One region of the Bradyrhizobium sp. 159 genome, then DNA from elsewhere that is predicted to be linked to it. Evidence: predicted binding sites of a transcription regulator. Region 1 holds the regulator's gene; the other holds the start of a gene.
What was found. Region 1 encodes LexA, which represses DNA repair genes until DNA is damaged. Its sites were predicted from a motif close to TGTTCNNNNTGTGTTCNG; they were not measured.

Region 2: a site for LexA is predicted at 4,038-4,055, ahead of rmuC (DNA recombination protein RmuC). Genes of this name have one in related genera too.

The regions. Positions count from the first base shown of each region.
Region 1 covers NZ_JADPKE010000061.1:90,343-97,992, reverse strand. Annotated here, with positions in the region: gene IVA96_RS17310 (glutamine--tRNA ligase/YqeY domain fusion protein) at 1-619, shown strand, start outside; gene IVA96_RS17305 (SgcJ/EcaC family oxidoreductase) at 627-1,013, shown strand; gene IVA96_RS17300 (DUF2171 domain-containing protein) at 1,103-1,336, shown strand; gene IVA96_RS17295 (ComEC/Rec2 family competence protein) at 1,432-3,711, shown strand; gene IVA96_RS17290 (hypothetical protein) at 3,850-4,284, opposite strand; gene lexA (transcriptional repressor LexA) at 4,839-5,540, opposite strand; gene glp (gephyrin-like molybdotransferase Glp) at 5,718-6,929, opposite strand; gene IVA96_RS17275 (hypothetical protein) at 7,151-7,357, opposite strand; gene IVA96_RS17270 (HAD-IA family hydrolase) at 7,519-7,650, opposite strand, start outside.
Region 2 covers NZ_JADPKE010000041.1:82,971-90,620, reverse strand. Annotated here, with positions in the region: gene IVA96_RS09505 (YbaB/EbfC family nucleoid-associated protein) at 1-49, shown strand, start outside; gene recR (recombination mediator RecR) at 51-653, shown strand; gene IVA96_RS09495 (hypothetical protein) at 681-1,115, shown strand; gene IVA96_RS09490 (MFS transporter) at 1,261-2,616, opposite strand; gene rmuC (DNA recombination protein RmuC) at 2,807-4,006, opposite strand; gene def (peptide deformylase) at 4,178-4,702, shown strand; gene fmt (methionyl-tRNA formyltransferase) at 4,897-5,832, shown strand; gene truA (tRNA pseudouridine(38-40) synthase TruA) at 5,952-6,689, shown strand; gene dapE (succinyl-diaminopimelate desuccinylase) at 6,929-7,650, opposite strand, start outside.

The DNA.
Region 1 (7,650 bases):
AGTGGTGATCGAGAACTATCCGGAGGGGCAGGTCGAGGAGCTCGAGGCGATCAACCACCCGGATGACCCCAGCGCCGGCACGCGCAAGATCAGCTTCGGCCGCGAGCTCTATATCGAGCGCGACGACTTCATGGAGAACCCGCCGAAGAAATTCTTCCGCCTGTCGCCAGGCAACGAGGTGCGGCTGCGCTATGCCTATTTCGTCAAGTGCACCGGCGTGATCAAGAACGACGCAGGCGAGGTGGTGGAGCTGCGCTGCACCTACGATCCCGCGACCAAGGGCGGCAACGCGCCCGATGGCCGCAAGGTCAAGGCGACGATGCACTGGCTGCCGGCAGCGACGTCGAAGCCTGCTGAAATCCGCATCTACAACCAGCTGTTCTCCAATCCGAGCCCGGACGCCTCGAATTTCGCGGCCGATCTCAACCCGCAGTCGCTGGAGATCTTGTCCGATGCGCGGATCGAGGCATCGGTCGCGGAGAGCAATTCGACCGAGCCGATGCAGTTCGAGCGCCAGGGCTATTTCGTGCGCGACAAGGACTCGACGCCGGGCAAGCCGGTGTTTTCGCGCACCATCGGTCTGCGCGACACGTTTGCAAAGGAAGTCGCGAAAGGTTGAGGCACCCATGAGCAACGAAACCGACGCCATCGTTTCCGCCATCATCGCGAAATGGTGCGCCGGCTTCGCGACGCTCGACGCCGCCGCGCTGTCCTCGCTCTATGCGAGCAACGCATTCTTCTTCGGCTCCAACCCGAAACTCTATCGGGGCAGGGACGGCGTTGCGGACTATTTCAACGGCCTGCCGCGATGGCGCAAGCCGAGTGCGACGTTTTCCGAGGTGCATGCCGCGCAGGCAGGTCCTGACATGATCAACATGGCGGCAACCGTCTCGTTCGACCTCGCCGGCGAGCGTCCTGATCTCGTCGTCAAGGTGAGCTGGGTCATCATCCGCGAGGACGGCGCGTGGAAGATCGTCAACCACCATGCCTCGTCGAAGGAACCGCTGATCTGACGAGCGGGCGGCACACGGCATCGTCATTTTCGCGTGGGAAACGAACGCGCGCCTCTGACGTTGGGGTGAATCCAAACGAGGGTCCATCCATGCAGAACATCGCAGAACATATGGAAATCATCGGCGCCGATGGCGTCCATATCGGCACCGTCGATCGCGTTGAGGGCAACCGCATCAAGCTGACCAAGAAGGACAGCGGCGAGGGCCGCCACAAGGGCCACCATCATTTCATCGATAAGGGTCTCGTTGCCGACGTCGAAGGCAACAAGGTCCGCCTCTCGGCCAAGGCCTCGGTCGCCGTGACCATGGAAGAGGAAAAGTAGGGGACGTCCAAGTTCGTTCCTGATCCGTACCGCTATTCGCACAGCCGCACGTTCCGGTAGCCTCTGCACCTATCGCGTATCGTAAGGTGCAGGGAATGGCGGAGCCTGGCCGGCCAGTGCGCTCCCAGGGAGTTGCCGGAACGTGGCCGGTTGGCCGCGCCGCGCCCGCTGGCGGCTTTGCGCCGGCGGGCTTTGGCGCCTGGCCCGCGATCGTCGAGACGGCGCGCGAATGGGCGCGTGCCGAGGCCGGCGCCGGTCGGCTGTTGCCCTGGGTGCCGGTCGCCTTCGGCGGCGGCATCGCGCTCTATTTCGCTGCCGATCACGAGCCGGTGCTGTGGGTCGTTGCCGCGTCGGCCATCGCGCTCATGCTCGGCGCCGTCCTGCTGCGGCGGAGTCGGCTGTTCGCGCCCGCGATCATGATCGCGGCTGTCGCGGCTGGCTTTGCCATGGCGACCTGGAAGACCGCGCGCATCGCCCATACGGTGCTGGCCAAGCCACTCTATTCGGTATCGCTGTCGGGCTACGTCGAGACCCGCGACATCCGCGAGCGCACGGATCGCTTCGTGCTGCGCGTCACCGCCATGGAGGCGCAGCGCAGCGACGTCAGGCTCGAGCGCGTCCGCCTCTCGGTGCGCAAGGGGATGGCACCGCAGGTCGGCAGTTTCGTGCAGCTGAAGGCGCGCTTGATGCCGCCGATCTCTCCCGTGCGCCCGGGTAGCTACGATTTCTCCCGCGACATGTTCTTTCAAGGCATCGGCGCCTCCGGTTTTGCAATGGGCGCGATTACGGTGGCAGCCCCGCAGGAGACCGGCGGCTTGCGGCTGCGCTACGCAGCCTTCACGCAGGGCTTGCGTGATGCGATCGACGCACGCATCCGTGCGACGCTCGAGGGCGACAACCGTGCGATCGCGACCGCGCTGCTCACCGGACGGCGCGATGCCATCACCACGCCCGTCAACGACGCCATGTTCATCTCGGGGCTTGGCCATGTGCTGTCGATCTCCGGCTATCACATGGCGGTCGTCGCCGGTGTCGTGTTTTTCGCGGTGCGCGCCCTGCTGGCCTTGATCCCGGGGCTGGCGGCGGGATTTGCCATCAAGAAATGGTCAGCGGCCGCCGCGCTGGTGGCGGCTGCGTTCTACCTGCTGCTGTCAGGCGCGGAGGTCGCCACGCAACGCTCGTTCTTCATGACGGCGGTGGTGCTGATCGCGGTCATGGTCGATCGCCGCGCTATCACCTTCCGCACGCTGGCCGTGGCGGCACTGATCGTGCTCGCGGTCGCGCCGGAAGCGCTGGTGCATCCGAGCTTTCAAATGTCCTTCGCCGCAACGCTCGGGCTCGTGGCGCTGGTGCAGATCGGCATGCCGAACCTGTTTGCCTCGCCCGATCATTCCGCGACGGCCCGTATCGCGCTGTGGGGCGGCCGCGAGATCGCGATGCTATTCCTGGCCTCGCTGATCGCAGGACTTGCGACCACGCCCTATGCCGCCTTCCACTTCCATCGCGTCACCCCGTTCGGCGTGCTCGCCAATCTCGGCGCGATGCCGGTGGTCTCGGCACTGGTGATGCCGGCTGGCCTGTTGGGACTGCTCGCGGCTCCCTTTGGGCTTGACAGCGTGTTCTGGTGGCTGATGGGGATCGGCATCGACTGGATGGTCGCGGTGTCGCGCTGGGTGGCGGCACTGCCGGGTGCAGTCGGCCGGATCCCTGCCTTCGGCACCGCGCCGCTGATCGCGGCAAGCCTCGGGATCATCTTGATGGGCCTGTTGCGCACGCCCTTGCGCTGGTCTGGCGCCTTGGTGCTGCTGGCCGCCATCGCGTGGGGCCTGTCGGTGCGGCAGCCCGACATCCTGATTGCCGGGGACGGCGCCAGCGTCGCGGTGCGGGGCAGGGACGGGCAGTTGCATGTGATCCGGGCGAGCAAGGATGGCTTTCTGCTCAAAGAGTGGTTAGCTGCCGACGCCGATCCGCGCGATGCCGGGAGTAGCTCGCTGGCTGACGGCGTGTCGTGCGACGAGTCCGGCTGTGTGACGCCGCTTGCCGACGGTCGGCTGGTCGCGCTTTCACTGCGCATCGATGCGCTGGCTGAGGATTGCAGTCGCGCCGCGCTGGTGGTCACGACGCGCCCCGCGCCGCCCGATTGCGCGGCGATGGTGGTCGACCGGCAGCGTCTCACCAGCCAGGGCGCGCTGGCGTTGACGCAGCGTGGTGACGGCTTTGCGATACAGGCGGTGAGAGCAAGAGGCACAAGCCGTCCCTGGTTGCCGGCCGGCGCCGGCGAGGGTGATTTCGATGGGAGCCTTGTGCCGAGGACGGCCGCGGCCCGCAACCGGGATGCAACGCCGGCGGAGACCGACTTGCAGGTCGACGATTAGGGGCCGGACGATTAAAAACAAATGCGAAGAGTAGGTCCGGGTCCGACCGGACTCCGCAGCACACAAATTATACCATCTCGCCGGCCTCGGCCGGCGATGGCATTTCAATCCTGGCCCGACCCCGCGGGCGGGGACGGCTCAGCCAATCGGCAGGCGCGTGATCGTCGACCGGCTATCGGCAACGATCTGCGGCTTGTGCTCGCGCTCGCTGACCGGCTGCGTCACCGGCAATTGCAGCACGGTTGCGCGCTGGCCTTCGACGAGCTGCGTCACCAGCACGTATTTGCCGTCGGGGAATTCGATCGCGTCATGATGGCGGTCGGGTATGTGCGGATCGATCTTGCCGAACTTGCCGACGCGGGAGTTGATGGTGCGCGTCCAGATCCAGCGATTATCGTAACGGACGTTGTCGGCGAAGGCGAGCTCCGTTCCCGGCAGCAGGCAGACGGCCACGGTCGGATCGGCCGCGGAAGCAAAGCCGCGCGTTGAGGTGCCGCGGAACGTTGTCGACACGATCGTCTCGCCGACTTCGGCGGGGCGAGATGCAACGGCATGCAGGCTGTAGTCACACATCGGGTGCTCCTCATTCGAAGATAGCAACCCGCGCCTCCTTCGGAGGCGCAAGCCTCTATCAGAGTGGAAGCACGTAACGCTCTGCTCGGTTGTGGGCAAATCTGCGGCTGGCGTTGCCGGACACGATCACATTATCTTTCCCGAAGTCATAGGAACAAAGCTCGCTTCAGTGCATTCGGCGGATGCGAGCGCCCGTGGCCTGCGGGCGCCGAGAGGGGGAATGTGGCCAGCTTCGCCGTGGCTGTCGGTTGATGGGAGTTTAGGCGTTGCGGAATAGCTCGCTCCCTACGTGCGCAGATTGCGTGCATGGTGCTGCAATTGAGTTGCGAATGCTTGCGCGGCCGATGCAAGCGATCAGCACGCTGCGAAGGCGCTTAAAGCGATCCTGCGCACGATCTCTTCACAAGCGATGCGTGCTTGGAGCCGCATGCCGAGGATGGAGCGCCGGAGAGAGGGGCCGGATAATCTGCGCAAGACCAAAAGACTATCCAGCTGGAGCGGACCATCGTCCGCTCCAATCGGAATCATTGGTATCGAATGACCGCTGGCCCGTCTCAGTACTTGCGGTACAGCCCGATCAGCTTGCCCTGAATCTTCACCCGGTTCGGCGGCAGGATGCGCACCTCGTAGGCGGCATTGGCGGGCTCGAGCGCGATCGACGCCCCCCGGCGACGAAAGCGCTTGAGCGTCGCTTCCTCGTCGTCGATCAGGGCCACCACGATGTCGCCGGTATCGGCGCTCTCGTTACGCTGGATCAGCGCCATGTCGCCATCGAGAATGCCGGCTTCGACCATCGAATCGCCGCGCACTTCGAGTGCGTAGTGTTCGCCCGAGCCGAGCATGTCGGGCGGCACGCTAATGGTGTGACTGCGGGTCTGCAACGCTTCGATCGGCGTGCCGGCCGCGATGCGACCCATCACGGGCACCGCAACGGGACGCTCGCCTTCGTCCGCGGAAGAACTGGAGCTCGCGCGCACCTTGCCGAGATTGCCCTCGATGACGCTCGGCGTGAAGCCGCGGCGGCTGCCGGCGGCGGCCTGGAGCTCGGGCAGCTTGATCACCTCGATGGCGCGGGCGCGGTTGGGCAGGCGGCGGATGAAGCCGCGCTCCTCGAGCGCGGTGATCAGGCGATGGATGCCCGATTTCGAGCGCAGGTCGAGCGCATCCTTCATCTCGTCGAAGGAGGGCGGCACGCCACTTTCCTTCAGACGTTCGCTGATGAACCGCAGAAGCTCGTATTGTTTGCGCGTTAACATCTCGACCAAAGTCCCCCGGTTGATGTCGTTCGATTCCGAGACGCTAAATTGGAGCGGTGAACCGCTACATGCTCGAAACAAATCATGAACGGACACTATATGTTCGATATGTGTTCCGCAACTGCTTAATTTACCGTGAACGGGACAAAGTTCGCGGAACGCGTGTGGTGGATGCGTTCAGACGGGCAGGCGCAGGACCTCGCAAGGCGAGCCGGCTTCTGCCTTCGGAGCGAACGGTGCGCGGACGAGAAGTGCCTGTGCTGCAGCGAGATTCGCAAGCAGCGAGGAATCCTGGTGATTGACGGGAAGGGCCACCAACGTGCCATCGTCGCGCGTCTCCAGATGTGCGCGCAGATAGTCCGCGCGCATATCGTTTGCATCCACATCGCGGCCGAGCACGGCGCGTTCTTGTCGGTGATGAATCATGGATCGTCCCGACAAGGCGCGAATCAGCGGCACCAGGAACAGGAAGGCGCACACGTAGGATGACACAGGATTGCCCGGCAGGCCGATCACGCGCATCGCGCCGAGCCGCCCATGCATCATCGGCTTGCCCGGGCGCATCGCGATCTTCCAGAACGCCATCGCGATGCCTTCGTCCCTCAACGCCTGCTGGACCAGATCATGGTCGCCGACCGACGCGCCGCCGCTCGTGACCAGGATCTCGGCGCCGCTCTCGCGGGCGCGGCGGATGCCGGCAGTGGTGGCCTCCAGCGTATCGGCGGCAATGCCGAGGTCGATGGTATCGGCCCCCTCGCTGCGGGCGAGCGCGTGCAGGGCATAGCCGTTGGAATAGACGATCTGGCCGTGAGCGGGTGTGGTTCCCGGCATGACCAGCTCGTCGCCGGTGGCGAGGATCGCGACCTTCGGACGGCGGCAGACGGCAAGCTGCGGATGATTCATGGCGGCGGCGAGCGCGAGATCGCGCTCGGTGAGACGGGTTCCCTTGCGCAGGAGCACGTCTCCTTCGGAGAAGTCGACGCCCGCGGGGCGGATGTGGCGGCCGGCAATCGCGGCTTCCTTGATCGTGATGCGCTTGCCGTCCGCAACCGTGTCCTCCTGGATCACGACCGCGTCGGCACCGTTGGGAATGACGCCGCCGGTGAAGATCCGCACGGCTTCGCCGGGGCCCAGCGTTCCCGCGAACGGACGACCCGCCGCCACTTCGCCAATCAAGGTGAGCGTACTATCGAGCTTTGTTGCATCGCTCGCGCGCACCGCGTAGCCGTCCATCGCCGACATTGCTTCCGGCGGCTGTGTGCGCAGCGCCGGGACATCGCGTGCGAGCACGCGATGATAGGCCTCGTTGAGGGAAACCATCGCTTCAGGCAGCGGCTCCGCACCCGCCAGCACCGCGGCAAGCGCGTCAGAAACCGGCATCAGGGCCAAGGGCGGAAACTCCTGCTGAGCATATCGGCAATGGGCGGCGAAAGTTCTAGCCGAGTGCAGGCGCGAGGCAAAGGCGCCGACAGGATGATTTATCCTGCGTGATCTCCGTCATGAAGAATCGTGCTCAGACCGGTCACGGCATGATCCGGAAGGCGAGACAGACCGGTACGAGGATAGCCATGGCGAGGACGAGAAGGATGAGCGCCACGGCCGGCATCGGATCAACTCTGCGTCTGTTCGCCCGAACTGACGCTGGATGTCACGTCCGGAGCTTTGGGGCTTTGATCCTTGTCCGGCAGCGGATCGGCCTGCGACTTTAGGTCGGCGGCCTTGCTGATCAGCTTGGCGGAGAGGCGCGAATCCGAAGTTGTCTTGGCGAATTCGAGCAGCAAGGAGGCTTGCTTTGTGAGGTAGGCTTTGCCCAGCACGAGAATAAGTCCGATGTAGACGTCCCAACGGACTCATAGAGTCCGGAGGGAGGTATTCCGTTCCCGGAACTCTGTACAAAAATGTACAAAGTGAATTGGTTCCATACCCGAGCGGATTTGGGTGCCCGAAACCCGACCCCGATCCTGTTCGGCATCGGTGGTCAAATTCCCAACGCTAGCAAGGCGTTGCCGACATCACCGGGCGAGGTGACATGCACCGCCGTCAGTCCACGCGCTCGCGCCCCCTCGACGTTCTCGGCGAGGTCGTCGAAGAAGACGATTCGGCTGGCTGG
Region 2 (7,650 bases), on a different contig from region 1:
GGCCCTCACCGGCGGGCTCGGCCTGCCGCCGGGGTTGTTCGGCCAGTAATATGGGCGCCGTTGCAGGTCCCGAGATCGAGCGGCTGGTCCAGCTCCTCGCGCGGCTGCCGGGCCTCGGCCCGCGCTCGGCGCGACGCGCGGCGCTGCATCTGATCAAGAAGCGCGAAGCGCTGATGATGCCGCTTTCGTCGGCCCTCCAGGTCGCGCTCGACAAGGTCGAGGTCTGCAAGACCTGCGGCAACATCGATACGCAAAATCCCTGCACCGTTTGCATCGATCCGAAGCGCGATCCCTCCATCATCGTCGTCGTGGCCGACGTCGCCGACCTCTGGGCGCTGGAGCGGGCCAATGCCACCCAGGGGCGTTATCATGTGCTCGGCGCGACATTGTCGCCGCTCGACGGCGTCGGCCCGCAGGACCTCACCATCGACGCGTTGGTGGCGCGCGCGCATGATTCGCAGGTGCACGAGATCATTCTGGCGCTTAATGCAACTGTGGACGGCCAGACCACGGCGCACTACATCACCGACCTGCTCCAGGACGCCAATGTGAAGGTGACGCGGCTCGCCCATGGAGTTCCTGTCGGCGGCGAGCTTGATTATCTCGATGAAGGTACGCTATCGGCTGCGATGCGGCAGCGTACTCTGTTCTAGCCATCCAGAATTTACGGAACGGACGACATGACGAAACCTTTCGCCACACGATCGGCTTTGGTTGCGACGATGATGATGCTGGTGAGCCCGGCCATATCCGCGCAGCAGGGCGACGAGGCGCTGCCGCCGTCCAAGCCCGGCAAGCCGATCAACACCGGCGACGTGCTCTCCGGCGAGTTGAATGCGATGAAGGTGCGCGACGTCAAGAACGGCAAGCGCGTTGCGACCTACCAGATCACCTCCGAGCCGCGCCGCCTGCCGCCGCCGAACGGGCTGTGCAATCTCGAGACGGGCCCCGAAACCTTCCAGCTCGTCACCTCCAGCGACGCGCAGGCCGCGCAGCTGAAATCGTTCGTCGGCAAGGAAATCTCGGTCAAGGTCGACGAGATCGCCTGCGCCAGCGATGCCGGCCAGATGAGCGAGGCCGTGATCACCAAGTGGAGTTTGGTCAAGAAGCAGTAGGAATGGTTCGCGATTGGCCCCTTGCCGCGGCTTTCTCCGCCGTCATTGCGAGCGAAGCGAAGCAATCCAGAAATTCTTCCGCGGAAACGGTCTGGATTGCTTCGTCGCAAGAGCTCCTCGCAATGAGGAAGGCGAGACGTGAGTCCTAAACCCTGACTGGCCCCAGCGTCTTGAAATGGCCGCGCTTCTGGAGCCAGGCCAGCAGTACCAGGCTCGGGATCGCCACCAGCACGCAGATCACGAAGAACAGCGCCCAGCCGGTCGTATCAGCCACGAAGCCGGCACCCGAGGAGAGATACGTTCGCCCCACCGCCGCGAGCGCGGTGAGCAGCGCGTATTGCGTCGCCGTGTGCAACGGGTTCTTGCACAGGGCGGAGAGATAGGCGACGAAGATCACGGTGCCGATGGCGCTGGTGAAGTTCTCAGCCGTGATGGCGAAGGCGAGCGCCCATTGGCTGGTGCCGACGAACGCCAGCCAGGAGAACGAAAGGTTGGCGAGTGCCTGCACCACGCCGCCGATCCACAGGCTGGTCGCGAGCGAATAACGCCGCGCGACAAAACCGCCGGCAAAGCCGCCGAGCAACGTCGCGGCGAGCCCGACACCCTTCACGATCGCCGCATAATCGTTGCGGGAAAAGCCGAGGTCGATCACGAACGGCGCGGTCATCGTGCCGGAGAACGCGTCGGTGAACTTGAAGAGAACGACGAAGGCGAGCGCGGCGAGCGCGTCTTTCCGCGACAGGAATTCCGAGAACGCCCCGATTGCGGCGCGCAGCACGCGCGCGAACGCGGTCTCGGCCTTTGTCGCAGCTTCCGCCCGCACCGATTGCTCGGGCTCGGTTGCGAGGAGCGCCGTGATGGTCCCGATCAGCACCATCGCCGCCATCACCACATAGCCCCACATCCAGGCCGATTGCCGGCTAATGCCGGTGCCCTCGAAGCCGGAGACGATGAACAGCGCGCCCGCGGTCGAGACCAGCATGCCGATGCGATAGGCCGCGACATAAGCGGCCATGCCGGCCGCCTGCTCGCTCTCGGGCAAGCTCTCGACGCGGAAGGCATCGACCACGATGTCCTGGGTCGAGGACATGGTTGCGACCAGCAGCGCGCCGAGCGCGACGTAGAACGGCGAGCGCGCGGGATCGGTGAGCGCCAGCAGCAGGATGGCGATGATCAGCAGCATCTGCGAGAACAAGAGCCAGCCACGCCGCCGCCCGAAGGCGCGGGTGAACAGCGGCACATGCATCGCATCCACCAATGGCGCCCACAAGAATTTCAGCGTGTAGGGCGTGCCGACCAGCGCAAACAGCCCGATGGTCTTGAGATCGACTCCGGCCTCGCGCATCCACACCAGCAGCGTCGAGCCCGACAGCGCCAGCGGCAGGCCGGATGAGAAGCCGAGGAACAGCACGATCAGCACCCGCGGTTGCAGGTACACGGCAAGGCTGTCACGCCAGGAGGCGGCAGCGCCGGCGGAGGAGGTCGCGTCGGGTGCGGTCATGCGCAGGTGTTAGCAGATTCTGGCCGAAAAGACTCTGGCGGAGCTCGGTGGGCGGAAGCTCTCTCCATCCCTCGCTGTCATCGTCCGCGAAGGCGGACGATCCAGTAATCACCAGCGCCTCGGCTCAACCACGATCGCCGCGGCGTACTGGAGGCCCCGCCTGCGCGGGGCATGACCGTGTACCTTAATCTCACTCCCCTGCCTGCAGCTTCCTCGGGAACAACTCACCCGCGCCCGTCGCGACCAGCCGCGGGGCATCGGCCGCATCGCTCTTGCTGAAATCGAGTTCCTCGATACGTCCGGCGCGCTTCTCGATCTTGTCGGCGGAGATCAGAACCTGGCGGACGTCCTCGTTGACGTCGGAGAAATGCTTTTGCAGCTTCAGCACCCGGTCGCGCAGACGGCCCAGATCGTCGCCGAGCTTGATAACCTCCGTGCGGATCTGGTCGGCGGCGTCGCGCATGCGCGCGTCCTTCATGATCTGCTGCATCACCTGGATCGCGAGCATCAAAAGCGACGGCGACACCAGCACCACGCGAGCGCGGTACGCTTTCTGGATCACGTCGTCAAAGCCGTCATGGATCTCGGCATAGACCGATTCCGACGGCACGAACATCAGCGCCATCTCCTGGGTCTCGCCGGCAACGAGGTATTTTTCGGCGATGTCGCTGACGTGCTTCATCACGTCGCCGCGTAACCGCTGCGTGGCAATCCGCCGCTCTTCGTCCGTACGGGCATCGTGCAGGGCCGTCACCGCCTCCAGCGGAAATTTTGCATCGATGCAGAGCGGGCGCTGGTCGGGCAGGAACACGACGCAATCGGGCCGCTTGCCGGTCGAGAGCGTGAACTGGAACTCGTAGGACCCTTTTGGAAGACCGTCCTGGACAATCGCCTCCATCCGCGCCTGGCCAAAGGCGCCGCGCGACTGCTTGTTAGCGAGCACGTCGCGCAGGGTCGTCACCTGGGTGGTGAGGTCGGAGAGGTTCTTGTGCGCGCTGTCGATGATACCGAGCCGCTCATGCAGCGCGCGCAGGCTCTCCATGGTGTTGCGGGTGGAGTGTTCCATGGACTGGCCGACGCGATGCGTCACCGAATCCAGCCGCTCGTTGACCGCCCGTGCCATCTCGGCCTGGCGGCCGGCCAGCGCCTGGGTCATGGCGTCGACCCGGCCCGAAGCCTCGCTCTGGGCCCGCAGCACCTCGCTCAGGCGCTCCTCGAGCTCGTCGGCACGGATGGCATTGGCCATCGCGAGTTCCGCGCCGCGCCGCCCGGAGCGCGCGATCACCCCGGCAATCACCACCAGCAGGATGAGGACGAGGGCGCCGAAGCCGATCAGCGCGTCGATGGTGCGCACCGGCCAGTCGCCGAGCACGAAGATGATCTCGTTCATGCCGACCCTTCTAGCCGATTCGCCGGGCTCCACGAACGAATAGCGAACGTTTATGGCCAAAGTCCCGTTGATTCTTATGGTTAACGAAATCTGAAGTTTTATGGTTAGCGAAGGGTTAACGGAGTTCCGCGCCGGATTGACCGCACCCGACACGCGGCTTAAATCGCGGCCATGGCCCTACGAGAAATCATCATCCTGCCCGACAAGCAGCTGCGTCTGGTCTCCAAGCCGATCGAGAAGGTCACGCCGGAGATCCGCAAGCTTGCCGACGACATGTTCGAGACCATGTACGACGCGCCTGGCATTGGCCTCGCCGCGATCCAGGTCGCGCAGCCGCTGCGGCTGATCACCATGGACCTCGCCAAGCGGGACGAGGACGGCGAGACCAGGCACGAGCCGCGCGTCTTCATCAATCCGGAGATTCTCTCCTCCTCAGAGGAACTTTCAGTGTACGAGGAAGGCTGCCTCTCGATCCCCGAATATTACGAGGAGGTCGAGCGCCCGGCGAAGGTGCGCGTGCGCTTCACCGATCTCGACGGCAAGCTGCACGAGGAGGATGCCGAAGGCCTCTATGCCACCTGCATCCAGCACGAGATCGATCATCTCAACGGCGTCTTGTTCGTCGACTACCTGTCGAAGCTCAAGCGCGACCGCGTGATGAAGAAGTTCGAGAAGGCCGCCAAGCGGGCGGGGTAGAGTTTAGTGTTGCCTCACGCTCAGTCTGCTCCCTCGCCTTGGGGGGAGGGCAGGGGAGGGGGCAGCCCAGCAAAAGGCGCTCCTGATTTGCGGAGCGCGAGCAACAAAGCGCCCGCGCTCACGCCGCTAGAGCGGTCGTGTGGCACCCCCTCCCTAGCCCTCCCCAAGGGGGAGGGAACGCAGCGAGTCTGTTGATGCCCCTCCGCCTGATCTTCATGGGCACGCCCGATTTCTCCGTGCCGACGCTGCTCGAGCTGGTCGCGCATGGCCACGAGATCGCCGCCGTCTACACCCGCGCGCCGAAGCCGGGCGGACGGCGCGGCCTGCAATTGCAGCCCACTCCGGTTGAAGAAGCGGCGCGAAAACTCGGCGTCCACGTGCTGACGCCGAAGACGTTGAAGACGCCGGAAGCACTCGACGAGTTTCGCGCCTTCGATGCCGATGCCGCCGTCGTCGTCGCCTATGGCATGATCCTGCCGCAGGCGATCCTCGATGCGCCGAAGCTCGGCTGCTACAATCTGCACGCTTCGCTCTTGCCGCGCTGGCGCGGCGCCGCGCCGATCAACCGCGCCATCATGGCAGGCGATGCCGAAAGCGGCGTGATGGTGATGAAGATGGATGTCGGCCTGGATACCGGCGACGTCGCCATGGCCGAGCGCATCGCGATCACCGACAGCATGACCGCGGCCGATCTGCACGATCGCCTGTCCCGGTTAGGTGCCGATTTGATGGTGCGCGCGATGGCGGCGCTCGCACGCGGCGGGCTCCAGCTCAAAAAGCAGAGCGAGGACGGTGTCACCTATGCCGCCAAGATCGACAAGGCCGAGGCGCGGATCGACTGGACGAAACCCGCACGCGCGGTGCTGCGCCACATCCATGGCCTGTCGCCGTTTCCCGGCGCCTGGACCGAGCTTGTGGACGTCAGCGAAAATGCGCGCGTCAAGATCCTGCGATGTGAATTGGCGAACGGCTCAGGTGCGCCGGGCGAGGTGCTCGACGACCACCTCACCATCGCCTGCGGCGAGGGTGCCGTCCGCATCCTCGAGCTGCAGCGCGAAGGCAAGGCCAGGATGCGGGCCGCGGACTTTCTGCGCGGCGTGCCTGTGAGGGCGGGCGCGAAATTCAGCTGACACTGTCATACCCCGCGAAGGCGGGGTATCCAGTACGCCGAGGCTTCTCGGTTGATCTGATCGGCTGCGGAGTACTGGATTGCCCGCCTTCGCGGGCAATGACGGTGAAACTGGACACGATGCCCCGTTACAAGCTCACCATCGAATATGACGGCGCGCCGTTCTTCGGCTGGCAAGTGCAGGAGACGCTGCCCTCGGTGCAGGGCGCGCTAGAGGCCGCGGTGAAGGCGATGACCGGCGCGGACGCGCGGGTGCATGGCGCTGGCCGCACCGATGCCAGCGTGCACGCGCTTGGCCAGGTCGCGCATGTCGACATCGGCAAGCAATTTGCGCCGGATCGTTTTCGCGACGGGCTCAACGCGCATTTGCGCCCCCATCCGGTCGCGGTGCTCGAGGCCGAGATCGTCCCCGAGACCTTCGAGGCGCGCTTCTCGGCCATCAAGCGCCACTACCGCTACCGCATCATCAACACCCGCGCCAATCTCGCCATCGACGTCGGTCGCGCCTGGCGCGTGCCGCGCCGGCTCGACAGTAACGCGATGCATGCAGCAGCCCAGCGTCTGCTCGGCAAGCACGACTTCACGACGTTCCGCGATACCGAGTGCCAGGCCAAGTCGCCGGAGAAGACGCTCGATCAGCTCGACGTGATACGCGACGGCCGCGAGATCACCATTGTCACCTCTGCGCGCTCGTTCCTGCACAGCCAGGTGCGCTCGATGGTGGGATCGCTGGTCTGGGTCGGCGAGGGACGCTGGACGGCCGATGATCTGTCGGCCGCACTCGCCGCCCGCAGCCGCGCCGCCTGCGGCATCGTCGCCCCGCCGCAGGGGCTGTATCTGGTGAAGGTGGATTATTGAGATGCGCGGAGGGCGCAGGGTGCGCTCTCGCTACATCAGCGCTGTCATGCCCCGGCTTGCCGCCTTCGCAAAAGCTTCGGTGGCCGAGCACCCTTGTGGCCCCGGCGTAGCCTTGGCGGCGCCGGGACCGGGGCATCTCGTACGCCGCGGCCTCCCGGTTCAATACTGCTGTCTCTGGAATACTGGATCGCCCGATCAAGTCGGGCGATGACAGCTCTGTTTGTGGAGGCAACAGTGCCTCAAGCAAAATACCTTGCCAAAATCCCCCGATACACCCGCGTCAGCTTCTCTAGATCCGCCACGGGCACCCGCTCGTCGATCTGGTGCATGGTCTGGCCGACCAGGCCGAACTCGATCACCGGGCAGTAGCTGGAGATGAAGCGCGCGTCCGACGTGCCGCCCGAGGTCGACAGCTCCGGCTTGCGGCCCGTCACCTCTTCGATCGCGGACACTGCAAGATCGGTGAACGGGCCGGGCTTGGTCACGAACACGTTGGAGTTCGAGTGATCCCAGACGATGCGGGCGCGGATGCGGTTGCCGCAGGCTTTGGCGAGGCGCGCCTCGACCAATTCGCGCAGGCTGGCTTGCGTGTGGTTGTCGTTGTAGCGGATGTTGAATTTCGCGCGGGCCTCGCCGGGGATGACGTTGCTGGCCTTGTTGCCGACGTCCACCGAGGTGAATTCGAGATTGGAGGCCTGGAACTGGGCGCTGCCATGGTCGAGCGGCTCGTCGGAGATCGCCACGATCAGCCGCGCAATATCAGGCACGGGGTTGGAGGCGCGATGTGGATAGGCGACATGGCCCTGCACGCCGTCGACATGAAGCGTGCCGGATTGCGAACCGCGGCGGCCGACCTTGATGGTGTCGCCGAGCGTCTCGACGTTGGAGGGCTCGCCCAGCACGCAATGGTCGAACTTTTCGCCGCGCTCGGCGGCCCATTTCAGCAGCTTGACCGTGCCGT